3 regions of the Endozoicomonas sp. 4G genome follow, and region 1 is predicted to be linked to each of the others. Evidence: predicted binding sites of a transcription regulator. Region 1 holds the regulator's gene; each other region holds the start of a gene.
What was found. Region 1 encodes LexA, which represses DNA repair genes until DNA is damaged. Its sites were predicted from a motif close to TACTGTNTANNTANACAGTA; they were not measured.

Region 1 (7,221 bases):
CTATATTCTCAGGGACGGTGCTGCGGGTCTTTTCCTGGCCGCCAGCCAGTTTCCAAAGAACCGGGAAACCCGTGCTCCCCTGGTCAGTGAGCTGATTCCTCATCAGGCAGCTATTGATCCGAAATATCATTATCTTCTGGATGCGCCGAGGCAGGATGCTGAAGGCAATCCTGCCATTATCCGCTACAGTCGTAAGACCAAAACTCAGTATGTTATGAGTGAGTCTGAAGGTAAGGCGACGGGGTGGAGTGCTACTTTCCAGGAAGGGAAGTGGGAAGAGAAAACCACCAAAAAGCGCAAAAAAACCTGATCTGGCCGGGTCAAAAACAAGACCTTCACGTTGATTCGTGGAGGTCTTTCTATTTGAGAGAACGATAATGTCTGAGCAATGGCGTTCCCATACCAATAAAAAACTGCACTATGCCCGTTTACAACTGGATGCCTGGGAAAGTGCCGAGCCTTTTGAGCAGGACGCTTTTCGAGACGCGTTTCTGATGCATGCCCGCCATGCCTATTTCTCTCTGTTGGCAGAGATTCTTTTTCCTTACGGTAAGCAGCTGACCCGGTTGCTGTCTCTGGAAGAAGTCTCGAAGCTGGTGGACAAGAAGCAGGAGGGCAGTGTGTCTGAACTCGAGCAGCTTAAGCAGCTTGAGTCGTCGGATAGCTGGCTGGCAGATTTACTTGAGGCTTATGATGGTATTTCAATATTAAATGATAATATCCAATCATATTCAAGTGAAGTCGGTTCAATAATGATTGCTTCGGACAGAGGAGAATCCACAAGAGGTGTTAAAACACCGGAAAGTGGCAGAGCAGTTCTTGCTGCTCTTAAAGAGCTGGTAGGGCATTTCAGAAATTTTAATCTTGAGTGGTGAATAAACGATAATGGATCGATATTTACCGGTAGCGGATACCAGTACATAGTCTTTTATTGATTAAGGTCAACACCTGAGTAATTTTGTGATTTATCCACACTGAAACCGGTTTCATCTGGTTTGTCACTGGTATATATTGTTTTTCGAATTGTTCAAACAGTCAAGGAACCCCAGGACGGGGCATCCAGTTGAGGTAAAGCGATGACTAAAATCATGCTGTGCTGTTCTGCAGGTATGTCTACCAGTATGCTGGTAAAGAAAATGCGTGAAGCTGCTGAAAGTCAGGGTAAAGAAGTAGAGATTGAAGCCTTTGGCGCTACCGATTTCGACGAACAGGTAGCCAGCTACGATGTTGTCCTGCTGGGGCCTCAGGTTAAATATATGTTGAACGACCTCAGGCAACGTGCTGCTGAGTATGAAATACCGGTTGAAGCCATCAGCCCTATTGATTACGGCACTATGAATGGTGCAAAAGTACTGGAATTTGCCCTGTCGCTAAAAGCCTGATTTATTAAAGGTTCATCAAAGAATGTTGTGTGCCTGTTTTGCAACAGGTACACAAGCTTTCGTTCTTCTATCACCAGAATCCTCCCCACAATCCCCTAAGAACACAGATCACAATGTTTTGGCCTATTGCATCATTGGGCACAATGCTGCATGATTTCCCCCTCATACACGCTACTTATATGGAACCAAATATGGCTGCATCGTTTTTGGAAATTGTGGAGCTTCCAACGGGCGAGATTGTTCTGCGACGCAGTGATGACGAGGGTGAGCCTCTGCTGACCATGAAGTTTTCTGAGGAAGCTATAGAATTTCTCGAAGGCGGGCATCTGCAAGTGGCAAAGGTCATGTTTGATGCGGGTATGCAGGAGGTGGCTGAACTGACTCGTCCACAGCCTGCTGATGAAGAGATCCCTGAAAACAGAGTACTGCATTAACTCTATTTTGATGGACAGGTTTCAGGCAACCTGTCTGCTACGAATAGCCAACCCCTGGCACTGTCCATTTTGGGCAGCGCTTTCAAGTTTACCTAACCATCCTTTATCCAGATCTCCCAGCCAACTGATAACGGTGTGGCTGGTACCCGATGCGAGAGCCTTCCGGGTAAGCTCCAGTGTCTGATTAGTATTGCTGGAGCTAAAGATTTGCACCTTGTCATGATTCAGGTCACAACTCTTTAACCAGTGAAGAGTTCGGGTATCTGATTTGTCTGCCAGAATAAGCGTTAACCAACGTTCACTGTCACTGGAAAGTTGACTGAGCATGGGGTTCAGGAGTTGTTCGGCCTGCCATGGCTTTCCTGAGAGAATAAGCTCATTAATAATGGGTTTCATTTCTTATAACTCCAACGCTTAAACCTTCAATCGCGAACGTATCCTGTGTGAGGTCAACGACAATGGTTTCGAACTCATCGTTTTCCGGATGCAGCAAGACTTTATTTTTCTTTTTCTCGAATCTTTTGACGGTGACTTCATCTTCAATCCGGGCCACGACAACCTGACCATTTCGAACGTCTGCTGTCTTGTGAACCGCCAGCAGGTCACCATCAAGAATCCCGATGTTTTTCATACTCATGCCTTTGACCCTTAACAGAAAGTCAGCGGATGGGTTAAAGAAACCCGGGTTGAGCATCAGGTGATCCTCTATATGTTCCTGGGCAAGGATCGGGTTACCGGCAGCCACCTGGCCAACAATAGGAAGCCCTTCTGGTTGGCTGTCTGGAATTCGGATACCCCTTGAGGTTCCGGGGGTCATCTCAATAGCGCCTTTACGGGCCAGTGCCCTGAGATGCTCTTCTGCGGCATTGGCTGAGCGAAAGCCAAAGGTTTTGGCAATTTCGGCCCTGGTGGGTGGGAAACCTGTCTCTGCGGTATGAGATTTGATCAGGTCCAGTATTTCAGATTGTCGTTTAGTGAGCTTATTCATAAGAGTGCGATCTGTTTTTTTATACAGTATCTGTGATTATATACAGTATGATGGTCGTGGCAAGTGTAACCTTGACACTGCAGGATTAGAAACGTAGCTTTAAACGGTCGTTTATTAATCCTTATAAAACTCCCTATATCATGGCGCAACCTTCAACTATCGATAGAATTCTGGATTCAGCCGAGCTGCTTTTCGCCGAACATGGCTTCGCAGAAACCTCTTTAAGAACAATAACCAGTCAGGCAGGCGTGAACCTGGCTGCCGTGAACTATCATTTCGGCTCTAAAAAAGCTTTGATACAAGCGGTCTTCGCCCGTTTCCTGGCTCCTTTCATGGAGGGTTTGAATACTACGCTGGATGAGTGGTCAGACCAGAGTGAACAACCCGACCTTGAAGCGGTGCTTGAGATACTGGTCGACCATATTCTCGCTGTGAAACCCAGAAGACCCGATGATATTTCTATTTTTATGAAACTCATGGGGCTGGCCTTCACTCAGAACCAGGGGCACTTGAAGCGTTATCTGACTGAAACTTATGGAACCGTCTTCAGCCGATACTTTGAGTTGCTGTTCAGGGCCTGTCCTGACCTGCCCACTGCCGATAAATTCTGGCGCACCTACTTTATCCTTGGCTCTGCTATCTTCTCAATGTCCGGTGCTGATGCACTCCTCGCCATCGCCAGCAGAGACTTTGCCATTGATGACAACCTTGAGAAGATCATGAGAAGAATGGTGCCATTTATGGCTGCTGGCCTACGAGCTCATGCTACTTACGACAAGGGCCGATAAACCAGCCAACACGGGATTGATCTGTGCATATTAATGTTCGAATTGCCTCACAAACCCTGGAGCTGATGCAAGAGGGAAAGGTGACAGCCTGTTATTCTGTATCAACTGCGAGTAAGGGAACGGGGCAGCAGGAGGGTAGCTGGCAGACTCCTCTTGGACGCCATGTTATTCGCGCTAAAATCGGCGAGGGTCTGCCTGTCCATGCTGTGTTTGTTGGCAGGCGATTCACAGGGGAGATTTATTCTCCCGAACTAAAACAGCAATATCCTGATCGACGGGACTGGATCTTAACCAGAATTCTCTGGTTAAGTGGCCTGGAACCCGGTTATAACCGTTTGGGAAATGTCGATACTATGCGGCGATATATCTATATTCACGGCTCACCCGATACTGCCGTGATGGGCGAGCCGGGATCAAGAGGCTGTGTGCGGATGCACGGTCACGACATGATAGATTTATTTGACCGGGTTCTGCCGGGAACTACTATTGATATTCTTCCGGAATAGTCTTACCGGTTTTTGGGTCAGGAGAGCAATGAAAGTATGAATACGCGTGATCAGAACAATGGAAAAAATAATGGCGTTTTAATAATCGACCTTGAAGGTCAGGCTCTTCAGCCTGAAGAGCGGGAGTTACTCCTGCACCCCGGTGTTGCCGGTGTGTTATTTTTTGCCCGGAATTTTCGTGATCGTAAACAGTTGAGTGAGCTGGTCAGCGATATCAGAAGTATCAGACAGAACCTGATCCTGATGGTGGATCAGGAAGGTGGCAGGGTGCAACGTTTCAAAACCGATTTTACCCGTCTTCCACCGGCAGAAAGCTATGCCAGATATTTCAATTGTGACCCTCAAAAAGCGCTGGAGTTGATTGAAGATTGTGGCTGGCTGATGGCCGAAGAACTTCTCTCCTGCGGTCTTGACCTGAGCCTGGCTCCGGTACTGGATCTGAATCTTGGGTTGACTGATATAGTAGGCGATCGTGCGTTGGGCAGTGAACCCGAAATCGTTATTAAACTGGCCACAGCCTGGCGCAGTGGTGTTCATGAATCAGGAATGGCCTGCGTCGGTAAACACTTTCCCGGTCATGGCAGTGTTAATGAAGATTCTCACTTAACCTTGCCCAGGGACAATCGTTCGCTCAATGCCATCCGGCAGCGAGATATGCTGCCATTCAAGGCACTGATAGAGCAGGGGATCGAAGCGATTATGCCTGCTCACATTGTTTTTTCTGAAGTGGATGATCAACCTTGTGGTTTTTCTTCAATCTGGTTGCAGGATATTCTCAGAAAACAACTGGGCTTCGATGGGCTGGTGATCAGTGATTGTCTGACTATGGAGGGTGCAGCGTCCGCCGGAAGTTACTCTCTCCGGGTTGAAAAAGCCTTGAACGCAGGCTGTGATCTGCTGTTACTCAGTAACAGGGAAGGTGTCCGGGAAGTACTGCCCTGGCTTGAACAGTGTTCTTTCTCAACCCCTGATCTGTCACCCCTTCAGGCCAGCGGCGGCCGCCCCCTGGAAAAACTGGTTACCATGGATCGATACCTTAGCTGCAAGGACAGACTGGATTACCTCTCTGAACGATTTAACTAATGCCTATTTTAGCCACTTTTTTTCAGGACCTGAATATTCCTAAATGGGTTATTCAGGTCGTTATTGTGCTGTTGATTTCAGGTGTTCTCAACCTGATCTCCTCCAAGATATTCAACCGTCTGGGCAAAAGTGTTCGAGCAACCCGGAACCCCTGGGATGATGCGGTTATCAGGTCACTCAGAAAGCCAGTCACCCTGCTGATCTGGATCGTCGGAGCCTGCTGGTCTGTGGATGTTATTGCCAAGGTTACGGAGTCAGCCCTGTTTGATGGACTGAGTCATTTCAGGGATGTCATTATCATCACTCTGGTGGCTTGGAGCATTATTCGTTTTATTCGTCAGCTGGAACGAAATTTTCTGAATCCTGCTCTGACGGATAATAAACCCAATGACCCAACGACCGTAGTGGCCATTGGCAGGCTTATCAGAATCGTGGTGATTATTGCCTGTGTCCTGGTGGCCTTACAGTCCCTTGGCTATAGCCTTTCAGGTCTGCTGGCATTTGGTGGCGTTGGTGGTCTGGCAGTGGGTTACGCCGCCAAAGATATGCTGGCCAATTTTTTTGGTGGCCTGATGATTTACCTGGATAAACCTTTCGGTGTTGGTGACTGGATTCGATCACCGGATAAAAACATCGAAGGCACTGTCGAATATATTGGCTGGCGACAAACTCGTATCAAGACCTTTGAAAAGCGTCCTCTTTATGTTCCCAACGCCACTTTCTCCAGTATTTCTGTTGAGAATCCATCACGAATGGAAAACAGGCGGATCAAGACAACGGTCGGCCTGAGATACCAGGATGGCAGCAAGGTGGAAGTGATTGTCGGGGAAATTCGACAGTATCTGGAAGATAACAATGAAATTGCCAAAGACAAGATCATCCTGGTGTCGTTTAATGCCTTTGGTCCCTCCAGTCTCGATATTATGATCTATTGTTTTACCTGTACGACTGACTGGGCAGAGTGGCTCAGGATCCAGCAGGATGTTTTCATCAAGGTAATGAATATTATCCATTCCCATGATGCTGATATTGCCTTTCCAACCCAGACTCTTGATCTTCCGGAAGAATGGTTGAGTAAAATTGAGCAAAAGCCCACTTCAATGGTCTAAATATAATCAGGCGGGTGGTGGCCGATACCCACCTTACCATTGGGTTATTCTTGCGCGAGGGGGCAGGCAATGTTCTGGGAAGATCTTCTGAAAGGAGATAATATCTTTTTACTGACCGCGCCTGTGGCTGCCACTCTTGCTTCCTGGATTAGCCGGTTCTGGCTCAGCCGGTGGGCCCAATCGGAGAACCAACCGGTAAGGGCTTGCCTGGCCACGGCTTTTCGTCCACCTCTGCTGCTGCTGCCCTGGGTCTTCTGTTTTTTTTATCTTGCTCACTGGTTTATTGATCATATTGAAGAGGAAGGTCACGACTGGCTGGCCGTTTCAGAAACTATCTCCTCAGTATTGCTCCCTCTCTGGCTCCTTCTGAGACTCAGCCATCAGTTACCAAATATTGCTGTGATCTCAGGGGTGAAGGATAACGATCTCGACTTAGCCAGAACCCTGTCCCGTTTTTTTCATATCGTTCTGATTGTTCTGGCGTTACTGATTCTGGCACAAAAATTAGGCTACTCGCTCTCTGCACTGCTGACCTTTGGCGGGGTAGGTGGCTTGATTGTAGGTATGGCGGCCAGAGAATGGTTGGCCAACTTCTTTGGCGGCCTGATGCTGATACTGGATAAACCTTTTAAGGAAGGTGATTGGATCCGTTCTCCTGACCGACAGATAGAAGGGCACGTAGAGCATATTGGCTGGCGACTGACCCAGATAAGAAATTTTGACCGCAGGCCGGTGTTCGTCCCCAATTCGGTCTTTACCAGTATTGTTCTGGAAAATCCATCCAGGATGCGGAACCGCCGGATTATTGAAAACTTTGGTGTTCGCTATGAGGATCTGGACAAGATTCCTGCCATCATGGCCCAAATCACTGCCGGATTTCTGCAACACCCTGAGCTGGATTGCTCGGAGCCCCATTATGCACGGTTTCTCA
Region 2 (7,221 bases), 190 kb from region 1:
AGTTGCAGTTTTTCAGTCAAGAAAGTCCAGGCAAAACGAATAGCATCCTGCTTGAAGTAGTCGCCAAAGCTGAAGTTACCCAGCATTTCGAAAAAAGTGTGGTGGCGAGCGGTATAGCCAACATTTTCAAGATCATTGTGCTTGCCACCCGCACGAACACACTTCTGGGATGATGTTGCGCGTGTATAAGCTCGCTGCTCCCTGCCAAGGAATGTCTCCTTGAACTGGTTCATACCTGCATTAGCAAACAGCAGGGTTGGATCGTCGTGAGGCACCAGAGAACTACTGGGTACGATTTCATGCCCATTTTCTCTGAAGTATTCAAGAAAAGCAGAGCGAATCTCGGCACTTTTCATATAGTTCACACGAGTCATACAGGTCTTCCAAACGGGAGATTAAACAGCAATCTATAAAAAGCGGCCATTATATAGAAGGGAAAGAGAAACAGCCATGCAGGCTTCACTCAAGTTAAACCTTGTGTGGTGCTCAAGACGCGCCAGCGAATCTATGCCAGCACGTCGAACATCCTTGTCAGAGACTTTTAAAACTTATTCTGCCAGAAGCTCATCCTGAAGTTTTGCGTCTGATTTTGCAGAGGCTTCAGAATCAGGCTCAGCCGTACCCAGCAACTCAGCTCGAATCTGTGTTTCTATCTCTTCAGCAATCTTTGGGTTGTCGGTCAGATATTGAGCTGCATTGGCCTTACCCTGACCAATTTTTGTACCTTTATAGGAGTACCAGGCACCGGACTTCTCAACCAGCTTCTGCTTAACCCCCAGGTCAATCACTTCACCCATGTGGTAAATGCCCTGACCGTAAAGAATCTGAAACTCAGCCTGGCGGAAAGGAGGAGACACCTTGTTCTTGACCACCTTGACCCGGGTTTCGTTACCGATGATTTCATCACCCTGCTTCACTGCACCGGTTCTGCGAATATCCAGACGCACCGAAGAGTAGAACTTGAGAGCATTCCCCCCCGTGGTAGTCTCGGGGTTACCGAACATCACGCCAATCTTCATACGAATCTGGTTAATAAAGATGACCAGACAGTTTGCCTGCTTGATAGAACCCGTGATTTTTCGCAGAGCCTGGGACATCAAACGCGCCTGCAGGCCGACATGAGAGTCACCCATATCCCCTTCAATTTCAGCCTTGGGAACCAGAGCTGCAACGGAGTCGACAACAATGACATCAACCGCACCGGAACGCACCAGCATATCGGTAATTTCCAGCGCTTGCTCGCCGGTGTCGGGCTGAGAAACATAAAGGTCCTCAACATCAACACCCAGCTTGCCAGCGTACTGAGGATCCAGAGCGTGTTCCGCATCAACAAAAGCACAGGTGGCACCCTGCTTCTGAGCTTCTGCAATCACACTGAGTGTCAGCGTGGTTTTACCAGAAGATTCAGGACCAAAAATCTCAACGACACGTCCCTTTGGCAAACCGCCTATGCCCAGTGCAATATCCAGTTGCAACGAGCCCGTAGAGATAGCAGGAATGGCTTCCTGCTTCTGGTCACCCATGCGCATGACCGTACCTTTACCAAACTGTCGGTCAATCTGGCCCAGGGCCGCCGCCAGTGCTTTCTTTCTGTTCTCATCCATTATTCAGATCCACCTTTTTTAGTGCTGGCCACTATTTTTTAAGTTTTGAGTATTAAAAACTTCAGATACTGTATATTTAAACACTATATGTATATTTGTCCAGTATTTATCTGGAAATTGTATCCACCCATTTAACCAGACCATCAATAGCAGTCTCAACGGCCTGTCTTCTCACCTGCTCCCGATCACCAGAAAAGTGAAAAACTTCAGCGGTTACCTGATCATCAAAACACCAGCCAATCCATACCGTACCCACCGGCTTGTCATCGGTTCCACCTTCAGGGCCAGCAACCCCTGATATAGAAACACTCAAAGGCACCGAAAGGCGCTTGGCGGCACCCAATGCCATGCTTTCCACTACCGGCTGACTGACCGCTCCATAACGATCAATCAGTGCAACAGGAACGCCCAGAAACTTATGTTTCATAGCATTGGAATAGCTGATGATGGCACCTTCAAACCAGGATGAGCTGCCGGCAACAGAGGTAAAAGCCTGACTGAGCCAGCCACCTGTGCAAGATTCAGCAGCAGCCACTTTCAAGTTTGCAGCCTGAAGCTTTCTGGCTAACAACTCCAGCTTTTTGTCAAAATCTCCGGACATCCATCGCGCCCCTGCCTGATCTAGGATATACATTTAACAGCCTTCAGCTGCCAATGGGTAAAGATAAACTATTGCTCCCATTAAAACAGCCCGCTTTTCATAGTAAAATGACAGATTATTTGTCAGCAACCTGAATTCAAGGCTTCCCCTCATCTATGAGCCAGCGCAAAGATAGCCAAAGTCAGCATACACCGATGATGCAGCAGTACCTGCGCATCAAACAGCAGCACCGGGAACATCTGGTATTTTATCGCATGGGTGATTTTTACGAGCTGTTCTACGACGATGCCCGTAAAGCTGCCGAGTTACTGGATATCACCCTGACGACCCGTGGACAGTCTGCCGGTGAGCCCATTCCCATGTCAGGTATCCCTTACCATGCCGTAGAAGGTTATCTGGCTCGACTGGTCAGACTTCGCGTCTCTGTCGCCATTTGCGAACAAGTTGGCGACCCGGCTACGTCAAAGGGCCCCGTTGAAAGAAAAGTCGTCCGTATTCTGACCCCCGGCACAGTGAGTGATGAAGCACTTCTGGACGAACGACAGGACAACCTTCTGACGGCGCTGAACCGATCCGAAGATCGATATGGAATAGCCTCTCTGAATATCAGCAGTGGTCAATTTACGGCACTGGAAGTCGTGGGTGAAGAAGCCCTGGTGGCAGAAGTTGAGCGTATCAACCCTGCCGAAATACTCATCAATGACAGTGTTGAATGGCCTGCCCGGATTGCTGAACGCCCGGGAACAATCAAGCGCCCCCCCTGGGACTTTGACCGTGACAGTGCCTACGAAGGATTAACCCGCCAGTTCCAAACCAAAAACCTGCAAGGGTTCGACTGTGAATCGTTAACGGTTGGCCTTGAGGCAGCAGGCTGTCTGTTACAATACGCCAGGGAAACACAAAAAACCTCCCTGCCCCACATCAGAAGCATTCAGCAGGAAGTTCGCGAAGACAGCGTGGTTCTTGATGCCGCCAGCCGAAAAAATCTGGAACTAAGTCAGAATCTCAATGGCGGCCGTGATCACACCCTCTTGTCGGTGCTTGATAAAACAGCGACCGCCATGGGCAGCCGATTGCTGTCAAGATGGCTGAATCGCCCCCTGAGAAATCTTCAAAAGCTGCAAAAGCGTCAGTCTATTATTTCAACAATAAAATCGGGTTATCACTTCGAACAGATTCAGCCCTTGCTTCGCGGCATTGGCGATATTGAACGTATTCTTGCCAGAGTAGCATTAAAGTCAGCTCGTCCAAGAGACCTGGCTCGCTTAAGAGATGCACTGAATCAACTGCCTGAACTACAAGCCATTCTCAAAGCAATCGACAACGAAGACATCCATAAACTGGCTGAAGCCATTAGTGAACATCCTCAGGTTGCGGACTTACTGAGCAGGGCTATTATCGAGAATCCGCCGGTGATTATCAGAGACGGTGGCGTCATTGCAGAAGGCTTTGACAAAGAGCTGGATGAGTTTCGTGCCCTCAGTCAGAACGCAGGCGATTATCTTGTCGAACTGGAAAACAGAGAGAAAGAGAGAACAGGACTGCCCAGCCTGAAAGTCGGCTTTAACAGGGTTCATGGCTATTACATTGAACTTAGCCGAAGAGAATCTGAAGACGCCCCGGTAGACTACATACGTCGCCAGACACTGAAAAATACTGAACGATTTATCACACCGGAATTAAAAGAATTCGAAGATAAAGCCCTATCCAGCAAAAGCAGGGCACTCTCCAGGGAGAAGGCACTGTACGATGAATTACTGGATAACCTTCTGGAAGTTCTGGGCCCTCTTCAGGAAACGGCCATGAGTCTCGCCGAGCTGGATGCTCTGAACAACCTCTCAGAAAGAGCTGAAACTCTGAACTTCTGCCAACCGGAGCTGAGTTCGACACCCGGTATTCATATTAAAGATGGGCGCCACCCGGTTGTTGAACAGGTACTGACTGAACCCTTTGTAGCGAACAATGTAGACTTGGACGCCACAAGAAGAATGCTAGTCATCACCGGCCCAAACATGGGCGGTAAATCGACCTACATGAGACAAACGGCATTGATCGTTTTATTAGCTCACGTAGGCAGCTTTGTTCCTGCCAGCCACGCTAACATTGGTCTGGTAGACAGAATATTCACCCGCATAGGATCATCCGATGATCTGGCCGGGGGACGATCAACATTTATGGTGGAAATGACCGAAACAGCCAATATCCTTCATAACGCCACAGCAAGCAGTCTGGTTTTGATGGATGAAATTGGTCGGGGAACCAGCACCTTTGATGGACTATCACTGGCCTGGGCCTGTGCTCACTACCTGGCCGATACCGTTAAGGCATTCACACTGTTCGCCACCCACTATTTTGAGCTGACTCAACTGCCCGATGAGTGCAGCTCTGTTGCCAATGTTCATCTGAACGCGACAGAACACGACGATAGAATTGTATTTTTACACTCAGTTCAGGATGGCCCTGCCAGCCAGAGTTATGGTTTACAAGTGGCCCAGCTGGCCGGCGTTCCCAGAAATGTCGTCACTCAGGCGCGCTCCAGGCTACAACAACTGGAAGAAGGCTCATCTGAACAAACTATGCTGCAAACCGCTGAGCAGCCTAAAACGGTGTGTAATGAGAACCCGATTCAGGCAGATATGTTCGCAGCTTCCCAGACACACCCGGCCGTCGAAGCACTCAAGGATCTTAATCCTGACACCCTGTCACCCCGGCAGGCTCTTGGACTCCTATACGACCTTAAGTCACTGACTTCGTAAAACTGGCTAGTTCATAACTGCTTGAGCTACTACCTTAGGGACAATACTGGTAGACTTGCCGCCTCGACTGGTTGGGCTGTACGCCAAACCAGCCAGGGGTATACGATTGGAAATGCCATTCCTGATGGTGGCATTTCATCAATCTATTGTGACTGAATTTATCATCAGCCTGAACAAACGGAGTGTAACCATCATGACTTTCGTAGTGGGTGAAAACTGCATCAAATGCAAATACACCGATTGCGTGGAAGTGTGTCCCGTAGATTGCTTTTACGAAGGGCCCAACTTTCTGGTTATCCACCCGGACGAATGTATCGACTGCGCTCTCTGTGAGCCTGAGTGCCCAGCCAATGCGATCTTCTCCGAAGATGAGGTACCGGAAGATCAGCAGGAGTTTATTGAACTCAACGCTGTACTCGCAGATGTCTGGGAGAACATTACAGAAAAAACAGATGCACTCCCCGACGCTGAAAAATGGGATGGCGTGAAAGGCAAGCTTGAGCATCTGGAACGCTAAGAATCGGGAAGGCCTCCATGGGCAAAGACCTATGCAGAAACACTTTGATAATCCCTTTTAATGGTTCGGGTACTGAGCCTTTCCCAAACAAAAAGCCATGACCTCGCGATCATGGCTTTTTCTATTGGCAAAGCACTGTATCAGCTGAACAGCGATTCTCCAGACAGTCCCTGCTTCTCAAGGATAGAACGCAGGCGCTTCAAAGCTTCGACCTGTATCTGCCTGACTCTTTCTCTGGTCAGGCCAATTTCCCTTCCTACCTCTTCAAGAGTGCTGGTTTCATAGCCCCGCAAACCAAACCTTCTGGCCACCACCTCGCGTTGCTTTTCAGAAAGTTCACCCAACCACCGATCCAAACTGTCATTGAGATCAAGATCCTGAAGCAATTCTGCCGGGTCAGACTCTTTCTCATCAGAGATAGTATCAAGAATGGACTTATCAGAGTCCGGCCCCAATGGCGTATCAACTGAAGTGACACGCTCATTAAGCCCCAACATTCTTTTGACATCATCGACTGGTTTATCCAGCAGCTGGGCAATTTCTTCCGGGGTAGGATCATGATCCAACTTCTGAGTCAGCTCGCGGGCTGCCCTCAGGTAAACATTAAGCTCTTTAACCACATGAATCGGCAGACGAATGGTGCGCGTCTGGTTCATAATGGCCCGCTCAATGGTTTGACGAATCCACCAGGTAGCGTACGTTGAAAAACGGAATCCACGCTCAGGATCAAATTTTTCAACCGCCCTGATAAGGCCCAGGTTTCCCTCTTCAATCAGATCCAGAAGTGTCAGACCCCGATTGACGTAGCGTCTTGAGATCTTAACCACCAGACGCAGATTACTTTCAATCATACGACGCCGACCTGCCTCAACGCCTCGACGGGCAAGACGCGCGTAATGCACCTCTTCCTCCGGCGTTAGCAGTGGTGAGAAACCAATCTCATTCAGGTAAAGCTGCGTGGCATCAATAGATTTGTAGAAGCCATCATCGTCGCGACGGGCCTTGCTGTAATCTGACGCACTGGGTGTAAACGACTGTGGCGCAGGTTCCTTTCCTTCGACTACTTCATTTTCATTAAGATCAGAATCCAGCGCGTTATCAATTTCACTCTTTCCCTGGGTAAAATCCTCAGCAAAATTACTTTGCTCTGAGTCTTCCCTCTTTGCTGCCATAAGAGTCAGTCCTATCCGAAAGCCCCACTGTCTGTCGAACAACCAACCGGGAGTTGGGTCGACACCCGTGAGATCCCTCTACCGACACCGCAGAATGAAATCAGCGCTCAGGCAGGAATCGCATTGGGTCGACCGGTTTGCCATTATGCCGAATTTCAAAATGCAGCTTAGGCTCTGTCGTTCCTGTAGAACCTATTTCGGCTATCTTCTGGCCTGCTTTAACTGAGTCTCCTTCACGCACAAGCAACTCCTTATTGTGAGCGTAAGCGCTCAGATAGCTATTATTGTGTTTCATAATGATCAGCTTGCCATAACCAGCGAGTTCACTACCGGCATAAACCACCTCTCCGGCGGCAGCTGCATTTACAGGCTCTCCCAATTTGCCTCCGATATCAATCCCTTTGTTCAGCCCGTTATCGTTGCTGTATGCCTGTACCACTTTGCCATTGGCTGGCCAATGCCAGCTTAAAGGCTTGGATGAATGCGCTGTTTTTCCAGATATTTTTGTTGGTGCTTTTTTAACCGCAGCAGATTGCGATGAAGTTCTAATGCGCTTACCTGAAGAACCTGA
Region 3 (7,221 bases), 2.0 Mb from region 1:
AGCCTTTTAGCCGTTGGTCAGCTAACCCATGAGTACTGAAACAGAGTTAAAGTTGTCACTGCCTCAGGAGCAGATACCCACCCTTAAGACACTGCCTTTCTGGAAAAAGTTCGCCAACTCGGCAGCAGAAACTTTTCATTTGGGCAATACCTACTTTGATACCGCCTCTGGGACACTGAATCAGGCAAGGGTTGCGCTGCGAATCAGAGAAAAAAATGGTCATTTTTTTCAGACGCTGAAAACCCAGGGTGAGAGTGTTAACGGGCTGACCCGTCGGGGGGAGTGGGAGTGGCCAATAGAACGTCCGGAACTCGATATTGAGGGGTTACAAAAGGTCTGGCCAGAATCATTGGGAGCCTTGCCGGTCAGGGATTTGATACCGCTGTTCGCCACCGATTTTGATCGTACCTGTTGGCAGGTGAGCTGGCCTGAGCCCAGAGCCAGGGTTGAGGTCGCTCTGGATTGCGGCTATATCCGCTCGGGCGATCGAAGCTGTGTCATCTGTGAGTTGGAACTGGAGCTGCTGGAAGGTGATGAAAATGCGCTTCATATTATTGCTGATCAACTGGCAAAAGACATTGACCTGGAGCCGGCGGACAAAAGCAAAGCTGAAAGAGGGTTTGAACTGCTTCGCTCAGGGACTTAACAAGCTGGCCAGCAGCAGAACGGTTGCCAATCCGGTCAGCGCCTGAAGCAGGCTCGCCAGAGTGAAGGATTTAAAACCTGTGGCCGGGCTGATTCCGGAAAACCGGGTCACTACCCAGAAATAGCTGTCATTGGCATGAATCACCATCATCGAGCCGCACCCTGCTGATAAAAAGGCCAGTAATCGACCATTTTCGGAGTCCAGCCCCAGACCCGGCAATAACGGATCTACCATCGAGGCGCCACTAATTAAGGCAACTGTGGTAGAACCCTGTGCAGTTTTGAACAGGGCAGCTATCAAAAAAGGCAGAATAAGCCCAAGGCTTTCGGGCAAACCTTCTGCGATTCTGGCGATATGCCCGGTCTGGGCCAGCATTCCTGCCAGTGCCCCACCGGCTGCGATGATGAAAATAATCATCGCGCAGGATTGAATGCTTTCACTCATTATCTCAGTGAGCCCCGTCTTGCATTGACGAATCAATGGCAGGCTGGCCAGCAAGCCGAAAAACAGAGCATTGGCAGGTTGTGAAAGAAAAGTAGCCCAGCCCGATGCTTGACTGTCAGCTTGATGGTCAGTTTGAAAGTTGGCCATGGACATCAGCAGCAAAGGCAGGAGAATCGGGATAATGGCTGTCCAGACAGGCATGTCGGCAGTCTTTGTATGAGGCGAGGCTGATGGCGAGGGCGGGCTGACCATTTGGCTCTCTTCATGCAGCCGGCGAGTAACCCACTTGCCCCACAAAATGGCGACAAAAGTGGACAACAGCGCCACTCCCAGCGCCCAGGGAATCACCCGACTGGGAGAGATACCCAAAATCAGGGTCGCCGCTGCAGGGCCCGGTGTTGGCGGGACCAGGGCGTGAGTTGCATACAGTCCCCCCGCGAGAGCAACGCTGAGAGCGACCGGGTGGCACTGGACTCTCTGGGCAACAGACTGCCTGATGCTGTTAAGCAGGATAAATCCGGAGTCACAGTAAACGGGAATCGAAATAATGTATCCGGCGATACCCATAGCCAACGTTGGGAAACGTCTGGCGACCGAGAAAATCAGTTTCTCTGCCAGAAGAACCGCTCCCCCCGAGTGCTCCAGAATATTACCCAGTAATACCCCAAAAATAATCAAGAGTGCGACATCGCCAAATGTCTTTCCCAAGTCATGAGAGATCAGGGGAGTCAGCTCAGCAACCGGTAAGCCCGAAAAAAAGCCGACACCATAGGCGCAAAGCAGCAGAACAATAAACGGCGAAAACTTGAAACGGCCAATCAATATCAGAATGACCGCTATCAGTGAAAGGATTAAGAAAAAGCTATGCAGTATTGTTGCGTCCACAACGGTCAGTCTTGAGGGAGTATCATTGAGTAAAACAGTATAGGGGGAAAGGGTTTCCTGCGAAACTTGTTTATGTCAGGCAACAGTCGGGAGTTATTTTGGCGATATAGTTTATTAAGCCATTGCTAAGCCTGAATTTTCTTACCGGACGGTTTAGTAGAAAGTAGCGGGATGAACCGTTTTTCAAGGTAAAAAGGAAGCAACCGTGACCCGTGTCCGAAAGCCGAACTCAAACGCCAATCATTTCACTGCCTCACTCAAGAACAGAGCACTGCTTCTGGATCTGCAAACGGTGGTTTCTGATCTGGTTCAGACGGGTCGGCTCAGGCCATCGGAGGCTAATGAAATACTGGCTCGTCACCGCAGTGCTGACCAGCTTAAACTTCACCCTCTGGAGTACATTGCCTCTCAGAATCTGAAGGATGCCCGCAGTGGCGACTCTCTTGATCTTGATACTTTAATGAACTGGCTGGCGACTCTGTCAGGCCAGGAATATTTTCCTATCGACCCTTTGAAAATCGATGCCACGGCCATCACTCCGGTCATGTCTCACGCTTATGCCCTGCGTCACCAGATTCTGGCAGTAGAAGTCACGGCTGATGAGATGGTCATCGCTTCGGCCCAACCCTGGCACAGCGGTTGGGAGGATAATCTCAGGCATATTAACCGCAAGGAAATCCGGCGGGTGGTGGCCAGTCCAACGGATATTCGAAGGTATACCTCGGAGTTTTATCGACTGGCCCAGTCTGTCCTGGGTGCTAATGAACAGAATGGCGTACAGTCCACACAGCTGAACAGCTTTGAGCAGATGCTTGAGCTGGGCAATATGAAAGCTCCCGACGCCAATGACCAGCACATTGTTAATATTGTCGATTGGTTGCTCCAGTATGCCTTTGAGCAGCGGGCCAGTGATATTCATGTTGAGCCCCGGCGCGAGCAAACGCATCTGCGTTTTCGTATTGATGGGGTGCTGCACCTGATCTATCAGATGCCGGTCAAGGTGGCCGCAGCCATGACCAGTCGCCTGAAGATTCTGGGTCGTATGAATGTGGCAGAGAAAAGAAAGCCACAAGATGGTCGACTGAAAACCCGCAACCCCGATGGCAATGAAGTGGAACTGCGACTTTCGACCCTGCCAACCGCATTCGGGGAAAAACTGGTAATGCGGATCTTTGACCCGGATGTTCTGGTCAAAGGGTTTGGCGAGCTGGGCTTTTCCAGAGAGGATGAACGTCGCTGGACTCATATGACCGGGCAGCCTAACGGGATTATCCTGGTTACGGGTCCGACCGGTTCAGGTAAAACCACCACCCTGTATTCGACGTTGAAAAATCTGGCTTCTGATCAGGTGAATGTTTGTACGATTGAAGACCCCATTGAAATGGTGGAATCCAGCTTCAACCAGATGCAGGTTCAGCATAATATTGAACTGACGTTTGCCAGCGGCCTGCGTGCACTTCTACGTCAGGATCCGGATATTATTATGGTGGGTGAGATTCGGGATCTGGAAACCGCCGAAATGGCGATTCAGGCGGCACTGACCGGTCACCTGGTGCTGTCCACCCTGCACACCAACGATGCACCTTCTGCCATCACCCGTCTGCTGGAACTCGGCGTACCTCATTATCTCATTAAATCTACGGTGCTGGGCGTTATGGCGCAAAGGCTGGTCAGAACCCTGTGTCCTTCCTGCAGGCAGCCGGTGCAACTCGACAAGTCGGGCTGGAAATCCCTGACTCGTCCCTGGTCGGCACCTGCGCCTTCGCAAATCTTTCAGCCTGTGGGTTGTCTGGAATGCCGGGAAACCGGCTACCGGGGGCGAGCGGGGGTTTATGAGTTAATGCTTATGTCTCAACCCCTTAAGGGTATGCTGGCAGAGACCGCGGATATAGAAAGTCTTCGTCGTCAATCCATTAAAGAAGGTATGCACAGCCTTCGTCTTTCCGGCGCTCAGAAAGTAGCATCAGGGCTGACAACCATTGAAGAAGTCATGAGAGTGACGCCAGATCAATAGCATTGGCTGGCTCGTTGTTTGACTGCTCACTGGCCAAGGCTGAGCATCTCTTTCGCGTGGTTAAGTGTGGATTCGGTCATTGCCACTCCGCCCAACATGCGAGCTACCTCTTTCACACGACGATCGCCTTTCAGGCCGACAATCTCAGTGGCGGTGTTGGCATTGCGAACCTTTTTGCTGACATGCAAATGCTGATGCCCCTGGGAGGCCACCTGAGGCTGGTGGGTGACACACAGAACCTGGCCTCTTGCTCCCAGCTCCCTGAGCATGGCTCCGACAATTTCAGCAGTGCCGCCACCAATACCGACATCCACTTCGTCAAAAATCATGCTGGGGATATGAGAGGTTTGGGCGGTTATCACCTGAATGGCCAGACTGATTCTGGACAGTTCGCCACCAGAAGCCACTTTGGCTAATGCCCTGGGTGGTTGGCCCGGGTTGGTGGTTACCAGAAACTCAATGTCTTCAGCGCCATTGGCTGAGAGATTGGCTGAGAGATTGGCTGAGAGAGTGCCGCTCTCTGTCGGTGTCAGGGCGATGATGAACTGTCCGTGGGGCAAGCCCAGCAGGGCCATGCGCTGGCTGACTTTTTTCTCAAGCTGTCGGGCGGCAGCCTGACGTTTCCTGGAGAGCTTTTCACACTGCTGGTGAAATTTGGATTTCAGTTCAATCAGCTGCTCTTGTAATGCGTCAACCCGTTCATCGCTGCACTGGATGCTCTCCAGCTCGGAGCTGAGGGTGTTTTGTTTTACCAATAACGCTTCGGGCTGAACCCTGTGCTTTCTGGCAAGGTCGTAAATGGCACTGAGACGGTCATCAACATCCTGCATTCTGGCGGGGTCGGCGTCAAAGTGGTCGATGAAGTGATTGATTTCTCCCACTGCTTCCTCGACCTGAATCTGGGCAGAGGACATCATCTCCAGGGTGTTGTTGATGGCCGGGTGATCCATTTGCAGATCATTCAGACGCTGCAGGCAAATGGAGAGTTGCTGAAGGATATTACCCGCCTCATTATCGGAGCAGATGGCGTTGATCTGGTGGCAAACCGAAAGCGTGCTTTCAGCGTGGCTTAACTGCTTCAGTTCCCGCTCAAGCTGTTCCAGCTCGCCTTCCTGAAGCGACAGCTGTTCAAGTTCCTGAAGCTGATAGCTGAGCAGTTGCACTCGCTCATCCTGCTCTTTGCGATTATGGGTCAGTGTCTTCAGTTCATGGTGGGTCTGATTGAACTGATGGGCTGTGCGGGCTACTTCGGAGGCCAGTTTTTGTATACCGGCATAATCATCCAGTAAACGTCGATGGCTACCTTTTTTCAATAACGACTGGCTTTCATGCTGGCCATGGATATCAATTAACCGTTCGCCAATGGCACGAAGATCCGCAAGGGGAGACAGTGTGCCATTGATATAAGCACGGGATCGTCCTTCTTTGGTGATGACTCTGCGAAGAATGCACTCATCGTCACTGGCCAGCTCTTTTTCTTGCAGCCATGCTTTTGCCGCAGAGCACTGGCTGATATCAAAAGAAGCGTGAATCTCAGCTTTGTCGGTACCTTGTCGAACGCAGTGACTGTCGGTCCGGTCACCCGTGGCCAGGCCCAGTGCATCCAGCATGATGGACTTGCCAGCGCCAGTCTCGCCGGTAATGACTGTCATGCCAGAGTGGATGTCCAGATCCAGCTGGTCAACGATGGCAAAGTTGCTGATGGACAGTTGGGTCAGCATGATGAATACCCGCTACTGTAGTATTACTGTTTAAATGTACAGTAACTTGAAATAAGGCATTCGTAAAGACGGCACTAAAAAAAATCCCCTGATCGCCATCAAAAGGAGAGCAGGGGATTGCAGGCATGAGCGGTTGAGAGTCAGGCGGTGGCTCTGGCTGCCGACTTGTCAAATAACTGGTTGATAGCCAGGGCAGTGATAATGACACCCAGTGCCAGCCAAGCGGTTGAGGGTAAAACTTCCTGGTTAATCAGTGCTCCCAGAAGTACACCAATCAAAGGAACCAGATAGTTGTTCATGGAAGCAAATACAGGCCCGGCCTCGGCAATCAGTGCCATATAAAGGAAGTAAACGACACCGGCACACATAACCCCCAGATACAGGATCGAAGTGGCGCTGGCGGAGGTCAGTTCCAGAGTCCATGGCAGCTGGAACAGGCTGGCAACCATTAGCAGCTGAATGGATGAGCAGATTAAAACATTGCGGGCCACGATAATCGGGTGCTCGTCATTAATCTTTTTCAGCATCAGCAGTCCGGTCGCGAAGCAGGCGGAAGCAACGATGATAGCCAGTGCCGCAAGCAGACTGGTGTGCCCTGTACCGCTGACAAGCTGTGGATAAAACAGCAGTAACAATCCACAGAAGCCAATGATGACACTGGCCATACCGGCAGAAGTAATTCGGGTCCCTTTGATCACCAGGGGTGACAGAGTAATGGTGAAGAGAGGAATAGTCCCCATCAGGATCGCAGTCACAGCGGTATCCAGATATTGCTGACCCCAGGCCACCAGAACAAACGGGATGGTGGCTTCCAGCAGAGCGATGAAGTTGAAGGAGCCCAGGCGCCCGCTCTTACTTTTGATGCCAAACAGTGCGGTCAGAATAATCAGGGTCAGGGCACCCACCGTCGCCCGGCCCGCTCCCACCCAAACCGGCGGCAGGTCATCAACAGCAGCTTGTTGAAACAGGAATTGGGAGCCCCAGATCAGGCCAATGGCAAGAAGGTAAAAATATTTCTTTATCATACTGCTCGGTACAGGTATTAAAACGTGCGGGTATTGTATGTGGGTTGTGGATAACTGAAAAACGAAACCTCTTCACTCACGCTTCGATTTCTTTGAACGGAATTAAGGGCGCAATCCCGCTAAAAAAACGTTTTGCAGGACTTGAATCCGGATTTCGTGACCCAATATACGTTCCATCAAATGATTTGCCTCCCGGTCGGAGATTTGGAATGACAGCAGAAAACAGCAAGCCTGAAGAACAGGTAACGGAAGAAGCCGTTGAGCAGCAGGCAGAAGAAAGCCTGCTGAATGAAGACGGTGGTGTTGAGCTGGAGAGTGAAGGTGATCTGACCGATGGCCTTGAGAGTCAGCTGGAAGCACTGAACGAAGAACTGGCGAAAGCAAAGGACCAGACTCTGCGTGCTGCTGCTGAAATGCAGAACATCAAGCGTCGCGCTGAGCAGGATGTCGAAAAGGCTCACAAATTTGCCCTGGAAAAATTTGTCG

Region 2: the regulator LexA is predicted to act here: its motif matches at 1,671-1,690, upstream of recA (recombinase RecA).
Region 3: the regulator LexA is predicted to act here: its motif matches at 5,735-5,754, upstream of recN (DNA repair protein RecN).

What each region holds. Positions count from the first base shown of each region.
Region 1 covers NZ_CP082909.1:2,200,114-2,207,334, forward strand. The annotation lists gene topA (type I DNA topoisomerase) at 1-310, shown strand, start outside; gene K7B67_RS08495 (DUF6586 family protein) at 378-875, shown strand; gene K7B67_RS08500 (PTS sugar transporter subunit IIB) at 1,077-1,382, shown strand; gene K7B67_RS08505 (hypothetical protein) at 1,574-1,816, shown strand; gene K7B67_RS08510 (SulA-like leucine-rich domain-containing protein) at 1,838-2,212, opposite strand; gene lexA (transcriptional repressor LexA) at 2,196-2,804, opposite strand; gene K7B67_RS08520 (TetR/AcrR family transcriptional regulator) at 2,945-3,592, shown strand; gene K7B67_RS08525 (L,D-transpeptidase) at 3,616-4,098, shown strand; gene nagZ (beta-N-acetylhexosaminidase) at 4,135-5,181, shown strand; gene K7B67_RS23945 (mechanosensitive ion channel family protein) at 5,181-6,290, shown strand; gene K7B67_RS08540 (mechanosensitive ion channel family protein) at 6,360-7,221, shown strand, end outside.
Region 2 covers NZ_CP082909.1:2,393,036-2,400,256, forward strand. The annotation lists gene alaS (alanine--tRNA ligase) at 1-356, opposite strand, end outside; gene recA (recombinase RecA) at 549-1,604, opposite strand; gene K7B67_RS09305 (CinA family protein) at 1,711-2,238, opposite strand; gene mutS (DNA mismatch repair protein MutS) at 2,361-4,961, shown strand; gene fdxA (ferredoxin FdxA) at 5,155-5,478, shown strand; gene rpoS (RNA polymerase sigma factor RpoS) at 5,619-6,650, opposite strand; gene K7B67_RS09325 (peptidoglycan DD-metalloendopeptidase family protein) at 6,751-7,221, opposite strand, start outside.
Region 3 covers NZ_CP082909.1:4,247,061-4,254,281, reverse strand. The annotation lists gene K7B67_RS16665 (CYTH domain-containing protein) at 29-646, shown strand; gene K7B67_RS16660 (GntP family permease) at 635-1,975, opposite strand; gene K7B67_RS16655 (GspE/PulE family protein) at 2,268-3,989, shown strand; gene recN (DNA repair protein RecN) at 4,016-5,710, opposite strand; gene K7B67_RS16645 (DMT family transporter) at 5,851-6,735, opposite strand; gene grpE (nucleotide exchange factor GrpE) at 6,945-7,221, shown strand, end outside.